2 linked regions of the Hoeflea algicola genome follow. The protein of the gene in region 2 interacts with the protein of the main gene of each other region in a pairwise test. Links are inferred from orthologs where the notes say so. Each region holds a gene or a part of one and is shown on either strand. Other genes may lie near its edges.

Region 1 (7,775 bases), 3.3 Mb from region 2 along the record:
CTCGCCGCGAAGCCACGATACAAAGCAGACGCTGCAGGTCTCGCCATAGAGATCGCCGGAGAAATCGAACAGATAGGTTTCCAGCAACAGCGCAGCGTCGTCCCCGTCTACGGTTGGGCGACGGCCGAAACTGGCGACGCCATCATAAAATTTCCCATCGGCACGGCGGAAGCGGACCGCATAGATCCCCGGCAACAGGCCGGTTTCAGACGGCAGCGCCATGTTGGCGGTCGGATACCCCAGGGTGCGGCCAAGCTTCTTGCCGTGCAACACCTCGGCGGAGACCGCATAACGGTAACCCAACAAGCCTGCGGCTTCGCCGACTTCCCCCAGCGCCAGCGCCCGACGTATCCGGCTAGAAGAAACCACATCGGCGTTTTCATCGCGGAAGGCGTCTACCAGCGTGACATCGAAACCATGGCGTTCGCCAGCTTGCGTCAAGTATTCGGGGTTGCCTTCACGGCCCTTGCCGAAATGAAAATCATAACCGGTCACGACGTGACGGACGCCAAGCTTGCCGCTGAGAATGCCGGTGACGAAATCATGGGCACTTTGCGACGAGAAAACTCTGTCGAAAGGATGCTCGACCACGGCGTCAAACCCGAGATGGCCGAGAATGGCAGCCTTCATGGCCGCCGGCGTAATCCGGAAAACCGGCTCGTCGGGGCGAAACACCGTGCGCGGATGCGGTTCGAAAGTCAGCACGCAGGCGGAAACGCCATCAGCTTCAGCGGCCAGGGTGGCCTGTGCCAACACCGCCTGATGCCCCCGGTGGACGCCGTCGAAATTGCCGATCGCCACAACCCCGCCCTTGAATTCCGCGGGGAACCTGGAGGCATCGTAAAGCCGTTGCGCCATTGCCTGTTTCACCATGAGCGTTCAGGCCAGCCATTCCATCCAATATGCCGGGGCGACGCCTTCAGCATTGAGGAAATCCTGCAACCGGGTTTCGTTGGTAACGCGGCCATCGAGATATTCGCGGGCATGAACGCCACGGGCGATGAAGATCGCATCGATGCCGTTGTCGAGCGCACCGCGGATATCGGTGGCAACGCCGTCACCGATCGCCAGAGTCCGCCGCTTGTCGGCGGTGCCGCGCAGGGCTTCGGCCCGAGCCATCGCCTCGCGGTAAATCGGCGCGTGTGGCTTGCCGGCGATGCGAGTTTCGCCGCCGATTTCGGTATAGATGTCTGCCAGTGCGCCAGCGCAGGGCACAAGCCGGTCGCCGCGCTCGACCACGCGGTCGGGATTGGCGCAGATCAGCGGCAGGCCACGTGCCTTGAAATCCGTCAGCAGGGCGCGGTAGTCCTCGGCGCTCTCGGTCTCGTCATCGAGCAGGCCAGTGCACAAGACCGCATCGGCCGCATCCGGCTCGACCAGCGTGACGTCCAACCCTTCAACCAGGGAAATATCACGTTCAGGCCCGAGGAAATAAATTCCGCCCTGCGCGTCTGATACCAATTGCCGTGTGACGTCGCCCGAGGTGACGATGTCATCCCAGCAGGCAGGGTCGACGCCGATGGTGTCGAACTGGCGGATCACACCGGCCGCTGGCCGTGGCGAATTGGTAATCAGAATCACGGTCTGGCCACGCTCGCGCGCCGCTTTCAGGGCCTCTACCGACAGCGGGTAGGGGTTGACGCCATTGTGGATAACGCCCCATACGTCGCACAACAAGATGTCGGCGCGGTCAGTCAATTGATCGAGATCGGTGATCTTGCGTGGCATGGGCAGCGGTTCCTTTCGGGCATTGGATGTCGCCCAGCTTGCAGGCGAATACAAGACCCCGCCGGAATTTTAGCATTTGCACGGCCGAACGCAGCCTGATTGCACGCCCAACTCTTGACTCTTCCAAACCGCAGACTTATCTCGGCTTCGCTAGCACTCTCCATGAGTGAGTGCTAGCACGTAACTCGATGAGGCCCAATACGGGGTCTCAGCCGCTTCTGTCATTCGATCAAGGAATATAGACAATGGCAAAAACCACGTTCCGTCCGCTCCACGACCGCGTTGTCGTTCGTCGTGTTGAGTCCGAAGAAAAAACCAAAGGCGGGATCATCATTCCGGATACCGCCAAGGAAAAGCCGCAGGAAGGCGAAATCCTCGCCGTTGGTTCCGGCAACCGTGACGATTCCGGCAAGCTCGTGCCGCTCGACGTCAAGGCCGGCGACCGCGTGCTGTTCGGCAAATGGTCCGGCACCGAAATCAAGCTTGATGGCGAAGACCTTCTGATCATGAAGGAAAGCGACGTCATGGGTATCCTCGGCTAAGCCGAACGACCACCCACACAGATCCTATCTGCCTCAACACGATGGGCCCAGGCCCGGGAGTTAAGTTAAATGGCTGCTAAAGAAGTAAAATTCGGTCGTAACGCACGCGAGAAAATGCTCCGTGGCGTCGACATCCTCGCCGATGCGGTGAAGGTAACCTTGGGCCCCAAGGGCCGCAACGTCATCATCGACAAGTCCTTTGGCGCTCCGCGCATCACCAAGGACGGCGTGACCGTTGCCAAGGAAATCGAACTCGAAGACAAGTTCGAAAACATGGGCGCACAGATGGTGCGTGAAGTGGCGTCGAAGACCAACGACATCGCCGGCGACGGCACCACCACTGCAACCGTGCTCGCCCAGTCAATCGTCCGCGAAGGCGGCAAGGCTGTTGCTGCCGGCATGAACCCGATGGACCTCAAGCGCGGCATCGACATGGCCGTGACTGAAGTCATCGCGGACCTGCAGCGCAAGGCCACCAAGATCAAGACCTCGGCTGAAGTCGAACAGGTCGGCACGATCTCGGCCAATGGCGAAAGCCAGATCGGCAAGGACATTGCCGAAGCCATGCAGAAGGTCGGCAACGAAGGTGTCATCACCGTCGAAGAAGCCAAGACCGCTGAAAGCGAACTTGAAGTCGTTGAAGGCATGCAGTTTGACCGCGGCTACCTGTCGCCTTACTTCGTGACCAACCCAGACAAGATGTTGGCCGAACTCGAAGACGTCTACATCCTTCTTCATGAGAAGAAGCTGTCGAACCTTCAGGCCATGCTGCCTGTGCTCGAAGCTGTGGTGCAGACCTCCAAGCCGCTGCTCATCATCTCGGAAGATGTTGAAGGCGAAGCTCTTGCTACGCTCGTGGTCAACAAGCTGCGTGGCGGCCTGAAGATTGCTGCCGTCAAGGCTCCTGGCTTCGGCGATCGCCGCAAGGCAATGCTCGAAGACATCGCCATCCTGACCGGCGGTCAGGTGATATCCGAAGACATCGGCATCAAGCTCGAAAACGTGACGCTTGAAATGCTGGGTCGCGCCAAGAAGGTGTCGATCACCAAGGAAACCACCACCATCGTTGATGGCGCTGGCAAGAAGAATGAAATCGAAGGCCGGATCACACAGATCAAGGCTCAGATCGAAGAAACTTCTTCGGACTACGATCGTGAAAAGCTGCAGGAACGTCTGGCCAAGCTTGCTGGTGGCGTTGCCATCATCCGCGTCGGCGGTGCAACTGAAACGGAAGTCAAGGAACGCAAGGATCGCGTCGACGACGCGCTCAACGCTACCCGCGCTGCCGTTCAGGAAGGCATCGTTGCCGGCGGCGGCACTGCGCTGCTGCGTTCTTCCGTGAAGATCACCTCCAAGGGTGCTAATCAGGATCAGGAAGCCGGCATCAACATCGTTCGCCGTGCCCTGCAGTCGCTGGTTCGCCAGATTGCTGAAAACGCAGGCGACGAAGCTTCGATCGTGGTTGGCAAGATCCTTGAAAAGGACGAAGAAAACTGGGGTTACAATGCCCAGACGTCCGAATATGGCGACATGATTGCCATGGGCATCGTCGACCCGGTCAAGGTTGTTCGTACGGCTCTGCAGAACGCAGCTTCGGTTGCTTCGCTGCTGATCACCACCGAAGCCATGATTGCCGAAATTCCGAAGAAGGAATCGGCTGGCGGCGGCATGCCGGACATGGGCGGCATGGGCGGCATGGGCGGCATGATGTAACAGGGCGCCTGCCCCGTTACAGCTTACTGTCTAGCTTATGTACGTGTTCCACATCGCTTCAGGCCGCCAGCCGGCCTGAAGCGAAAGCACCGAAGCCGGACTCCTCACAGGACCCTGCGGCCAATGTGCAGGCACAAAATCAGGGGTGGTTTTCGAACCACCCCTTTTTGCTATCTGCGCACGAGCCGCGCGGCGCTCAAAGCAACAGCCGCAGTGCCTACGTAGGTCGGACTTGTATGTTGCGACGCAAAAATGCGATATCTGGATATGCAAATTTAGCGATGGGTTAACCAATAAATGAAAAACAGAGGATAGGATGGATCAGACGACGCAGCACCTCTCATCAACAGGATGCGTAGCCTGCGGCGACTGACTTCGAAAAGATTGGAACGCCGATCCACGGAGCAATCCGGATCTGACTGCACAGGTCGGGTCGGCAAGATCCAACATCAATTCATACCTGAGCACGCATGATGCGTCGTCAGGGATCACAGCACACAACGCAGATGCTCCATTTCACCAGGCCCGCCGGGGTGTTTCTTGTTCAAGATAACGAAAGCAGATGGCACAACGAGTTTTGGTGCGACGCCGCAGGGCTTTGTCGCACCGGATCAGGAACTCGTCTCCCATTTTTGCCGAACCGAAAGCTGGACGGCCAATCTCGCCACCGGCGCGTTTCGACTCGGGCCTGCTGCGCGGCATTACCATGGCCTCGCCGACACAGGTGATCTGGGACTTCTCAACCTGGTGCGATGCTATGATTCTGGCTCCCGGCAACATGTGCTGGGATTGTTCGAGATGGCGGCCATGCAGGCCTCATCTTTCTGCTTTTCCACAACCATCATTCATGATGGTGGTCACCTGCCGATGATGTGCATCGGCGAATCCTCGAATTTCAACGGGAATGGCGGCGGCTCCATCAATGGCCTGTTCATGTTTGCCCATTTCGTCGTCGCTTAATCTTCGGAATATTCAGCAGCACAGCAGCATGGTTATAGCCCTGATTGTTCGGGGGTAATCCGTGCATCGTGCAAATGCGCGTAATTGTGAACAATATGTCTCCACGTGTTCAGCTATCTTGTCCGCGACCAAGACTGTATGGCTCCGCAACATTCTTTCTACAGGAGACTTACATGTCGGTTAACGTTCAACTTCTGCTCGCTCGAGTCCTTTTGAGCATCATGTTCATCCTTTCCGGATGGGGCAAATTCGGTTCGGTGGAAGGCACTACCGGCTATATCGCCAGCCTCGGCCTGCCGCTCCCGGCCCTCGCCGCATGGCTGACCATCGCGCTCGAAATCTTTGGCGGACTTGCCATTCTGATCGGCTTCATGACCCGTCCGGCCGCCTGGGCGCTGGCCGCGTTCTGTGTCGCAACCGCATTCCTCGCCCATTACCAGCCGGCAGACCAGATGCAGATGATCAGCTTCATGAAAAACATCGCCATTGCCGGCGGTTTCCTGGCGCTGGCTGCGGCCGGTCCCGGCGCATGGTCGGTCGACGCACGCCGCACGGCGTAAGCAGCAAACGCCCTTATCGCCAGACTGAAAACACCCTTGACCCGGCGTTGATATGCGCCGGGTCTTTTTGCATGCATGGCAGCGTCGCTATGGGAGGCCGGTCAAGCCGGATCCGCAGAGCCACCATTGCCGACGAATTTGCGGATGGCAAACATACCCGCAGCGGCAAAGCCGATGATGACAACAATTTCCAGACTGCGAGAGGAGAAGTAGTCCTCGCCGCCAACAAGCATCATCAGCACGCCGAACATGAGTCCTGCGGCCACCAGCACCGCCAATAGAGCTGGCGTCAACTCCCCGCGCAACAACGGCGAATTAGGCGAGACAGCTGCCAGCCGCGCCAGGATAGCCAGAACGAGCATGGACACCATAAGCACCACAAAACCGATCGAAAACTCCATGGGACACCCCCAATCCAAAATCATCCCGAAGCCTGGGAACGAGGCTGAACCGGTCGTGATGAGGCTTTCTGGTGGGCGGAGCCAATCGCATGAACAAGGCGAATGCCGTTCGGATGCGAGGGACGCGTTCAGGCCGGATCTGTTCCGGATCAAGTCAATTTTGCCGCATTCTCTGAAAAATGCAAGCGGACCGCCAAGCGTCAGAATGCCGCTTGGCACTGCTCCCGACGTCTGCAATTTTCCCAGTGTGTTTCGAAAAATGCTGTTCCGAACACCCCTTTAACGCATTTCAGCCCGCAACAGCGCGGACCGCGGCAAGCAGGGCGGCCATGCGCGGGTCGCCATCATGTTCGGGCTTGCGGGCGCGCACCAGACAGGCTTCCGATTTCAGGATCACGCCATCCGACAGGATCCGCAAATGATTGGCAGTAAGCGTCGACCCGGTGGAGGTGATGTCGACGATGATGTCGGCGGCGCCCGAGGCCGGAGCCCCCTCGGTGGCGCCCAGGCTCTCGACAATCCGATAGAGCTGAATGCCGTGCCGGGTGGAGAAGAAATTCTGGGTCAGCCGCCAGTATTTGGTAGCAATCGTCAGCCGGCGGCCGTGGCGGGCGCGAAAATCGGCGGCCACATCACCAAGGTCGGCCATGCTGTCGACATCCTTCCAGATGTCGGGCACGGCAACCACCACGTCGGCATGACCGAAGCCGAGCCGGGCGCAGATCTCGACACGCTCATCCGCGCGGACAAGACTTTCGCGTACCAGGTCCTCACCGGTGACGCCCAGATCGACAGCGCCGGCGCCCAGTTCCCGGGCGATCTCGGAGGCCGAGAGGAACGCCACCTCGACATCGTCGATGCCTTCGACGCGACCGCGATAACTGCGGTCATTGCCGATCGCCGAGACAGCCAGCCCGGCGCGGGCAAAAACGGCAATGGCACCGTCCTTCATGCGGCCCTTGGACGGCAGTGCAATGGTAAGTGTCATGCGCCTGCCCTCACTTTTTCAATCCGGTCGAGCCAGAGCGAGAAGCCAACCGCGGGGATCGGTTCGCGCGCACCCAGCAGGGCCATCAACCGGTCATAGCGACCGCCACCGGCCAGCACCGGAGCTCGGTCACCGGCTGCAATCTCGAATACCAGGCCGGTATAGTAATCCAGCGGCCGACCGAAGGTTGCGCGCCAGCGAATTGCGCCAAGATCCTCGCCGCGCTCCGACAACGCCTCAAGCCGGGCGACGAAATTGCGGTGTGCAGCGGAGATGTCGAGACCGGCATCACGGGCAAACGCCGACAGCGTGTCGGCGGCACGGTCGCAGGGCACATCAAGGGCCAGGAAGGTTTTGAGCGCGTTGAGCGAGGCTTCCGACAGGCGGGTGGCGTCGAGCGCCTGCTTGTCGATCAGCCGGGCGGCAATTTCGGCGGGCGAGCGGCTGGCATTGGTCGAATAGCCGGTCGCCTGCATCACCTCTTCGATATGGGCCTGAAGGCCGGCTGCGTCGCCGCGGGCAAGAAAGCTCGCCACCGAGGCATCGGGATCAGCAGCGCTGTCAGGGTTGGCCAGCCGGGCGATCATTGCATCGAGCGCCTGCTCGTTGCCAAAGGTATGGACCAGCCGCTTCTGCCAGCCTGCAGGCAGGCCCAGGCCGGCGACCACGGCTTCGAACACCGACTGGTCGCCGAGCGTGATGGTGAGATTTTGGTTCGTGGCAAAGCGGACGACCAGCGCGCGGGCTTCGGATATGGCGCGAGCATCGGCGCGCGCCTCGTCGGGTTCGCCAAGATCCTCGACGCCGGCCTGAAAGAACTCGTTTTCGCCATCACGACGTTGGCGGAACACCTTGCCGAAATAGGAGTAGCGGCGCGGCGTGG
Region 2 (7,740 bases):
GACTTGCGGCCAAGGTTGCTGATCTCGAGAATGCACTGTCAGCCAACGCTCAACATCTTGATGCGAGCATGAACCAGAAGCTCTCGGAGATCGTCTCCAGCATCGGCTCGCGGATCGGCGACTTCGAAGCCGCCGTATCGGCCGGTGCGGAGCGGATCGACAGCAGCCTCAACGAGCGCTCGCAGGCTCTGTTTGGCGGCATTTCGGAAAGTGCCGATGCCATTGACAGTCGCCTCGCCGCCCGCACCGACGGCATCCGCGCGAGCCTTGCAGATGCGTCCGAACGGCTTTCTGCGACGCTCGATGTCGAAGGCACCCGTTTCTCCGAACTAACCCAAACCGCGGTCGATCAGGTCGAAACCACCTTCACCAAGGGAACCGGACGCATCGACGAGCGACTGGCGACCATGAACAACATGCTCGGCATCGGGCTCGATTCGGTCTCCAAGACCATCGAAGGCAAGGCAACCGGGCTTGCCGCCAAGCTGCGTGAGGCTGTGGCCGATGCGGCTGTCGGACTGGACGCCGAAGCGCTCAAGGCCAGCGACACCCTGCAGTCTGTCGGCACCGGCTTTGCCGGCCGGATGGACGAGCAGGCCCGCGAATTCGCCCGCCGGCTCGACAGCCATGTCGAGGAGCGCACCGCCGATCTCGCCGCGCACGCCGAAAACATCGCTGGCCGCATAGCCGTGAGCGCCGGCGACCTGAGCAGCGAAGCCAGCCGCATCGGTGACCTGATCGAACGCGTCGGCCAGACCGTGGGCAATCAGGCCAACGCGATTTCCAGCACGCTGGATGCGACCGAAGCCCGTTTCGCCGACCAGACCGCAGCCCTGGCTGCGCGCCTTGAAGCCGAAACCGGCGCGATTTCGAACCGCATCGGCGAAACCGCCGAACACCTGGTCACAACGCTCGACGGCAAGACCCAGGACATCACCGGTCGCATCAACCAGACCACCGAGACCCTTGTGTCGACGTTGGACAGCAAGGCCAGCGCGATCAGCGCCCGGCTCGCCGAAACCGGCGAGGCACTGGTCTCGCGCACTGGCTCTGTCGGCGACGCCCTGGATCAGAAGGCCTCGGCCATCGTGCAGCGGTTGATCGATGCCGAACAGGCCATGGATACCCGTGCCACCGCAGTTCACTCCACCCTCGATGAGCGCACCCGGGAGCTCAATTCGATGCTCGCCAGCCGTTCGGCTGAACTGTCACGGGTCATTGACGAGCAGGCGCGCCCGCTGGTCGAGCAATACGCCGCCAGCGGCGAGGAATTCGCCACCCGCCTGACCGAGGTCACCCAGAACTCGACAGACCGCCTGCGGGCCGAAAACGCGGCGCTAATCAACGCCATCACCAACCGCACCAGCGAGACGTTGTCAGCTCTCGAGAACGTCAACCAGAGCCTGAGCGGCAATGTTGGCGAATTGATCGAGCGTCTGGGCGTCAGCAACCGCGAAATTTCCAGCGTCATCGACCAGGCCGCCTCGACACTCGGCGCGGCCAACGAGCGGCTGACCGAGACCTCCGGCGAATTTTCGGCATCAACCGAAAAGGCTGCCGATATGCTGTCCGGATCGGCCCGTCTGCTCGACGGCAAGGTCGAACGCCTGACCGAAATCTCTGGCCGCACGCTCAACCAGGTTGGCGCCATCGCTGGTCGCTTCGACGATCACTCCAAGGTGCTTGCCTCGGCCTCCGACCTTCTCGGCGCGGCCCAGTCCAATCTGGCCACGACACTGGAAGAACGTCGCGAGGCGCTGCAGGCGCTGTCGGTGGGGCTGGTCAACCGGTCCGAACAGATCGAGGAGACCATGCGGTCGCTCGAAGGCATTGTCGAAAAGGCATTCGAGGGTGCAGATGAATTGTCCCAGCGCGCCGCCAGCCGGCTCGAAGGCGGACTGCGCTCGGCAGCTGAAAACGCCAACAAACTGCTCGGCGAGACCGAGAGCCGGGCCAATTCCGCAGCCGGCGTGATGCGCGAGAGCATGCGCGAAGCCGCCGAGGACGCGGGCAAGCTGCTCGGCGAAACCGAAAGCCGCGCCCATACCGCAGCCGGCGTGATGCGCGTGAGCATGCGTGAAGCCGTCGAGGATGCGGGCAAGCTGCTCGGCCAGACCGAAAGCCGCGCCCAGACATTGGCCGGCTCCGTGCGTGACGGCGTGCGCGAAGCGGTCGACGAAGCCGGCAAGTTGCTCGGCGAATCCGAACGGCGTGCCCAGACCGCCGCCGGGACCATGAGCGAAAGCATGCGCGCGGCAATCGAGGAAGCAATCAGCCGCTTCTCCGGCGCCACCGACGAAATGCGCCAGTCGGCCTCGGTGATCAAACGCGAACTCGAAGAAACCCGCAGCGAGCTCAAGCGCGGCGCCTTCGACCTGCCCGAAGAAACCCGCGAGAGTGCCGCCGCCATGCGCCGCGCGGTCGCCGACCAGATCAAGGCGCTGCAGGAACTCTCTCAGATCGTCGGTCAGTCGAGCCAACGCGGCGAAGTCAGCGAAGCGCCACGCCAGGTAGCGGCATCGGCTTCCCACGCTGCTCCGCGGGCCGCTGCGCCCCGGCCACAGCCGGCCCCCGCTCCCCGTGCCCCGGCTGCTGTTGCCCAGCGCGCACCATTGCGCGGCAGCATCGAACCAGCAACCCCCACAGCCCCACCGGCCAAGAGTGATGGTTGGGTCAGCGATCTCCTGCGTGGTGCATCGCGCGAGGAACAGGCCGCCGCCCGTCCCGCAGCCAAGCCAACGACGCCTGAGCGCAACCCGCGTCATGTGGTTGAATCGCTCAACTCGCTGTCGGTCGACATCGCCCGCGCCATCGACCACGACGCATCGGTGGACCTGTGGCGGCGCTATCAGCGCGGCGAGCGCGATGTTTTCACCCGCCGGCTCTACACACTCAAGGGTCAGCAGACCTTCGACGAGATCAAGAACAAGTATGGTCGCGAGCCGGAATTCCGCGCAGCCGTCGACCGCTACATCACCGATTTCGAAAAGCTGCTGAGCGATGTTGCCCGCAACGACCGCGACAACATGATGACGCAGACCTATCTGACCTCGGATACCGGCAAGGTCTACACCATGCTGGCCCACGCCAGCGGTCGTTTCGATCGCGACTAAAACCGCAACACCAGCCGATTAAATGATCAACCCCGCCCCGTGCGGGGTTGATCATTTTCAGGCCCAAATTTTGATGCCGCCCGTCCGGTATAATTCCCGCTACTCCCCCGTCCGACAACGCGCGGCACATGCCGTCATCCCTGCCCAGGCGGTGCGTGGATGAAGATCGACGCAATGATGTTCCGACCTGCCGCTAACGCAGCGCTTCAATTCTGCCAAATTCGTCGTGGCCAATGTGGTGGAGCGCTCAACGGAACATATTGATGACGACAGTCCAACTCCGCCCCGCGAAAGACGACGATCCCAGCCGGATCGCCGAAATCTGGCACACCAGCGCAAGCCTTCCGAATGTCGGGCCGCCGATCATGCCAACCCTTGCCGAATTGCGGAACCGGGTGGATCAGGAGTTGGCTGCCGGCTGGCAAGTGACCGTTGCGCATGTCGATCACACAATTGTCGGCTTTGTTGCCCTGAAGCCCAGGGAACGTATTCTCGCGGAACTGTTCCTATGGCCCGACCAGATCGGAGCGGGCGTTGGAAAGCGGTTGCTCGACCACGCCAAGGCGGTCATTCCAGCAGGCTTTGAACTTTATACCACATCAGAAAATTCGCGTGCTCGCCGGTTTTATGAGCGCGAAGGATTGAGAGCCTTCCGCGAAGCTCGGCATCCAGGTTCCGGGCATCCCGTCACGTATTATCGGTGGCGCGGTCGTTGAACGTTCTTTGCCGCAAGGCACAACACGCGTCACAAATTCCGGCGTAGGAACGGAACCCGCGTCAGATCCGCGCCAGCGTCCAGGCGACCATTTCCTCGACCACCTGTTCGAAAGCACGGTCCAGCGACTGCACATATGCGGCATTGCCACGTCCCGTTACCGCCGATGTTGCACGGAACACCTTCGAGGCGATGACGACGCCATTGCGGTCGTTGAGAACCTTCACCGACAGTTCCACCACCGCCTGCTCGCCGGCATCGGCCTTGATCTCGAAGGCGCGAATGGCCGTCAGTACCTTGAAGTCGATCGCCAGTCCGTCACCCGGACGGCCGACGCCGCCAACGCGGCCGGTGTTCTCGAACGCCTGCACCAGCTTGTCCTGGACGATCTTCGGCAACCGGTCCGACCATTTCGAGATCGGCCAGATACTGGATCGACGAGGCCGATGGCCGGATCACGATCTGCTCGCTATCGAGCGCTTTCAGCGCAGTCGGTTCGGTGATCAGGATCTGCCGGTTGCGGGCCACCTGCCCGCTCACCTGTGGCGCCTCGGAAAGGCCATAGGTGTCGGGCGGCGTGGCTTTGCCAAGCCCGCCGGCACAGCCGGTCAAAACCGACAACATGGCGATTGCAGCAATCCGCCCACCCATTTTCACGCGTACTCCACGCTCCGACACCATCCGGCATCTTTCGAAATCATTAACCTTTGTCTTGCGATGCATCCGCCCCAGAGTCAACGCCGCGTCCGTCCATCATATTGCTTGACGCTATCTCCGCCAAAAATCAGCCGCTGCGGGTCCTGTTCGATGCTGGAAATCGATCGCTCGATGCGCTCGATCGAGCGTCGTGCGTCATTGACCAGCGCCTCGACGTTGCGCAGGCCGGAGCCTGAAAACCGTTGCAGATTGTCGGCAATCGGCCCGATCCGGGCATTGAGTGAATTGGCGACATCGCGAAATGATTTCAACGTCGCTTCCGCGTCGGCAAGCAGCGACGAAGCGTCGCCTTCGCCAAGGAACCCGTCAAGCTTGGCCAGAACTCCGTCGACCCGCACCGATGCGGCGTTCAGGCGACCGCTCATCTGCTGCACATCGGTGATGATCACGTCAAAGTCTTCACGTCGTGCCGAAAATGTTTCGGCGACGCCACGCGCATCGGCAAGTGCCTTGCGTGCATCGGCGCTGGCCGCGGCAATGTCGTCCACTGTTTGACCGACCTTGGCGGGGTCGACCCCGGCCACCAGCTTGTCGACCTTCTCCAGCGACGCTCCCGCGTCGGCGGCAAAGCTCTGCAGCGATTCCGCGGCGATCCTGAAACTCTCGAGCGTCTTGGTGATATCACCCGATGACGCGGCGATGTCGCCAGCCACCTTGTCGATCGAGGTGACGATGTTGCCAACTTTCTCCGGGTCGACGGCATTGACCAGCCGGTCGACCGAACCGAGCGTGCCCTCAAGCCTGGTCGATAGCGATTGCACTGTTCCCGACAGGCTCGATACGCTTTTGAGGAATTGGTCGATGCCATCCGCATTGTCGCGCAAGGCGCCCGTAAAGGCTTCGGCGTTCTTCAGTGTCTGGGTCAGCGGCGAGCGGGCATCGGAAATGAAGCCTTCGACCTGGCCGATCACCCGGTTGGCCCGGTTGAGAATCTCGTCAGCGGTGGCCAGAAGATTGGTCACACCGGAGGGGTCGGCTTCAATTACCGCCACCTTCTCCGCTTCGAGCGCCTGCAGCAGGATATTCGGGTTGGTGGGCGTGCCTCCCTGCAATTCGATATAGGCCGAACCGGTCAGCCCCTGAATTTCGAGCGCAGCGCGGGTGTCGGTGTAGATCGGCGCATCAGTGCGCACATCGGTTTCGGCAATCACGAAATTCGGGCTCGCGGGATCGATGCTGATCCGCCGGATCACGCCATAGGGGATGCCGTTGAACCGCAAGGGCGAGCCCACTGACAACCCGTTGGCCGAGCCCGGAATGCGGACGATCAACTGGGTCGTCTCGCCGGTGGTGCCATAGCGCGCCATCCAGTAGACAAATCCGAAGGCCGAAAGCATCACCAGCAGGGTGAAGAAGCCGACGATGGCATAATTTGCACGCGTTTCCATTACGTCGCTTCGCTTTTCTGGCTGCCAGCTTGCTGCGGCGTAGTTCTGCTTGCAGGTAACCGGTCCGGGATCATCCGCGCCCGCTTGCCACGGAAATAGGACTGTACCCACGGATCGTCAAACGAAAGCATGTCCTCAACCGTTCCATTCACCAGCACATGCTTGTTTCCCAGCACCGCGATACGGTCGCAGACCGAGAACAGACTGTCCAGATCATGCGTGACCATGTAGACGGTCAGTCCCATGGTATCTCGCAGTCGGGCGATCAATTCATCGAACTCGGCAGCGCCGATCGGGTCGAGACCGGAGGTTGGCTCGTCAAGGAACACCAGGTCCGGATCAAGGGCCAATGCCCGCGCCAGCGCCGCCCGCTTGATCATCCCGCCTGACAGTTCGGAGGGGTATTTGTCGATCGCATCCGGCGCCAGTCCGACCATCTCCACCTTGAGCTCTGCCAGTTCGTCCATCAGCACCTTGGGAAGATCGAGATATTCGCGCATCGGCACCTGGATGTTTTCCCGCACGGTGAGCGCCGAAAACAGCGCCCCGTGCTGAAACAGCACGCCCAGCCGCATGTCGAGCTCGACCCGGGTTGCCTCGTCGACCTTGTCGTAATCGGCGCCAAGCAGTCGAATTTCACCCTTCTGACGCGGCAGCAACCGCAGAATTGCGCGCATCAACACGGATTTGCCGGTGCCCGAACCGCCAACGAACCCCAGGATCTCGCCACGATAGACATCCAGATCAAGCTTATCCAGCACCACATTGCTGCCAAATGCGACATGCACATCGCGCACGGACAACACCACCTCGCGTTCGTCCGCCGGGCCGTGTTCGCCGTCTATACTGGGCGTTTGCTGGTTCATCCGGTCCCGCCTCAAAATCAATCGCCGCGTAGAACATGGCGAACAACCCGTCGACGAGAATCACCACGAAGATCGATTTGACCACCGATGCCGTCACCCGGCGACCCAGCGATTCCGCGCTGCCGCCAACCTTCATGCCTTCGACTGCCGCGACGATGCCGATGATCAGCGCCATGAACGGCGCCTTGATCATGCCCGAGGTCACGGTCGACATGTCGATGGCTTCGCGCAGACGGCCGATAAACACATCCGGCGTGATCCCCGAATAGCTCCACGCCACCGTCGCGGCCCCGCCCAGCGCCGCGAAATTGGCAACCACCGTCAGCAGCGGCAACACTACCGTGAGCGCCACCAGCCTTGGGAACACCAGCACGCCAATCGGGTTCAGGCCCATCACCTTCAGCGCGTCGACTTCCTCGCGCATTTTCATCGAGCCGATCTCGGCGGTGATCGCGCTGCCCGAGCGGCCGGCAATCATGATCGCCGTCAGCAGCACGCCGATTTCCCGTAATTGCAGAATTCCAACCAGGTCGACGACAAACACCTCGGCACCGAAATAGCGCAGCTGAAACGCGCCCTGCTGAGCGATGATGGCGCCGATCAGATAGCTCATCAACATGATGATCGGCACCGCCCGCACGCCCATATGATCCATCTGGGTGACAATCGCCGCTGGCGAAATGCCGGACGAACGGTTGAGCTTGAGCTGCGCACCGCGCACCGCCGAGCCGAGGATGAACATCGATGCGACCAGATCGTCAAACAGTTCGTACATCGCCTTGCCGAGCGGAGAAAACATTCGCTCGAACAACGGCGGTTTGGCCGCGAGACTGGACACAGTCCGCTTGGCCGGCGCTTCAATCGCCTCGATCAGCGTGGCGATCGGCACTGACGCGCCCTCGATCCTGACCGTCGCGCCACGGGCCTCGGCGGCGATGATT

Evidence for each region.
Region 1: the proteins of OEG84_RS06135 (region 2) and groL interact in binary tests that used the Escherichia coli proteins (3 or more experiments, as listed by UniProt). The link is inferred for Hoeflea algicola from one-to-one orthologs.

The regions. Positions count from the first base shown.
Region 1 is NZ_JAOVZR010000001.1:4,487,362-4,495,136, reverse strand. Bases 1,753-4,661 are described here. They hold groL (chaperonin GroEL), read left to right. Parts: upstream 1,753-2,339; coding sequence 2,340-3,983; downstream 3,984-4,661. Other genes in these bases: OEG84_RS21775 (hypothetical protein), read left to right, coding at 4,524-4,661; groES (co-chaperone GroES), read left to right, coding at 1,974-2,270. Outside these bases: OEG84_RS21795 (bifunctional riboflavin kinase/FAD synthetase), read right to left, coding at 1-873; OEG84_RS21790 (TIGR01459 family HAD-type hydrolase), read right to left, coding at 880-1,728; more of OEG84_RS21775, read left to right, coding at 4,662-4,943; OEG84_RS21770 (DoxX family protein), read left to right, coding at 5,117-5,503; OEG84_RS21765 (hypothetical protein), read right to left, coding at 5,605-5,904; hisG (ATP phosphoribosyltransferase), read right to left, coding at 6,194-6,892; OEG84_RS21755 (ATP phosphoribosyltransferase regulatory subunit), read right to left, coding at 6,889-7,775.
Region 2 is NZ_JAOVZR010000001.1:1,228,132-1,235,871, forward strand. What follows is about bases 4,867-7,740. They hold OEG84_RS06135 (ABC transporter ATP-binding protein), read right to left. Parts: upstream 6,800-7,740; coding sequence 5,933-6,799; downstream 4,867-5,932. Other genes in these bases: OEG84_RS06130 (MlaD family protein), read right to left, coding at 4,867-5,933. In the rest of the region: OEG84_RS06115 (apolipoprotein A-IV repeat region-like domain-containing protein), read left to right, coding at 1-3,113; OEG84_RS06120 (GNAT family N-acetyltransferase), read left to right, coding at 3,479-3,829; more of OEG84_RS06130, read right to left, coding at 4,563-4,866. UniProt on the Escherichia coli protein: Part of the ABC transporter complex MlaFEDB, which is involved in a phospholipid transport pathway that maintains lipid asymmetry in the outer membrane by retrograde trafficking of phospholipids from the outer membrane to the inner membrane.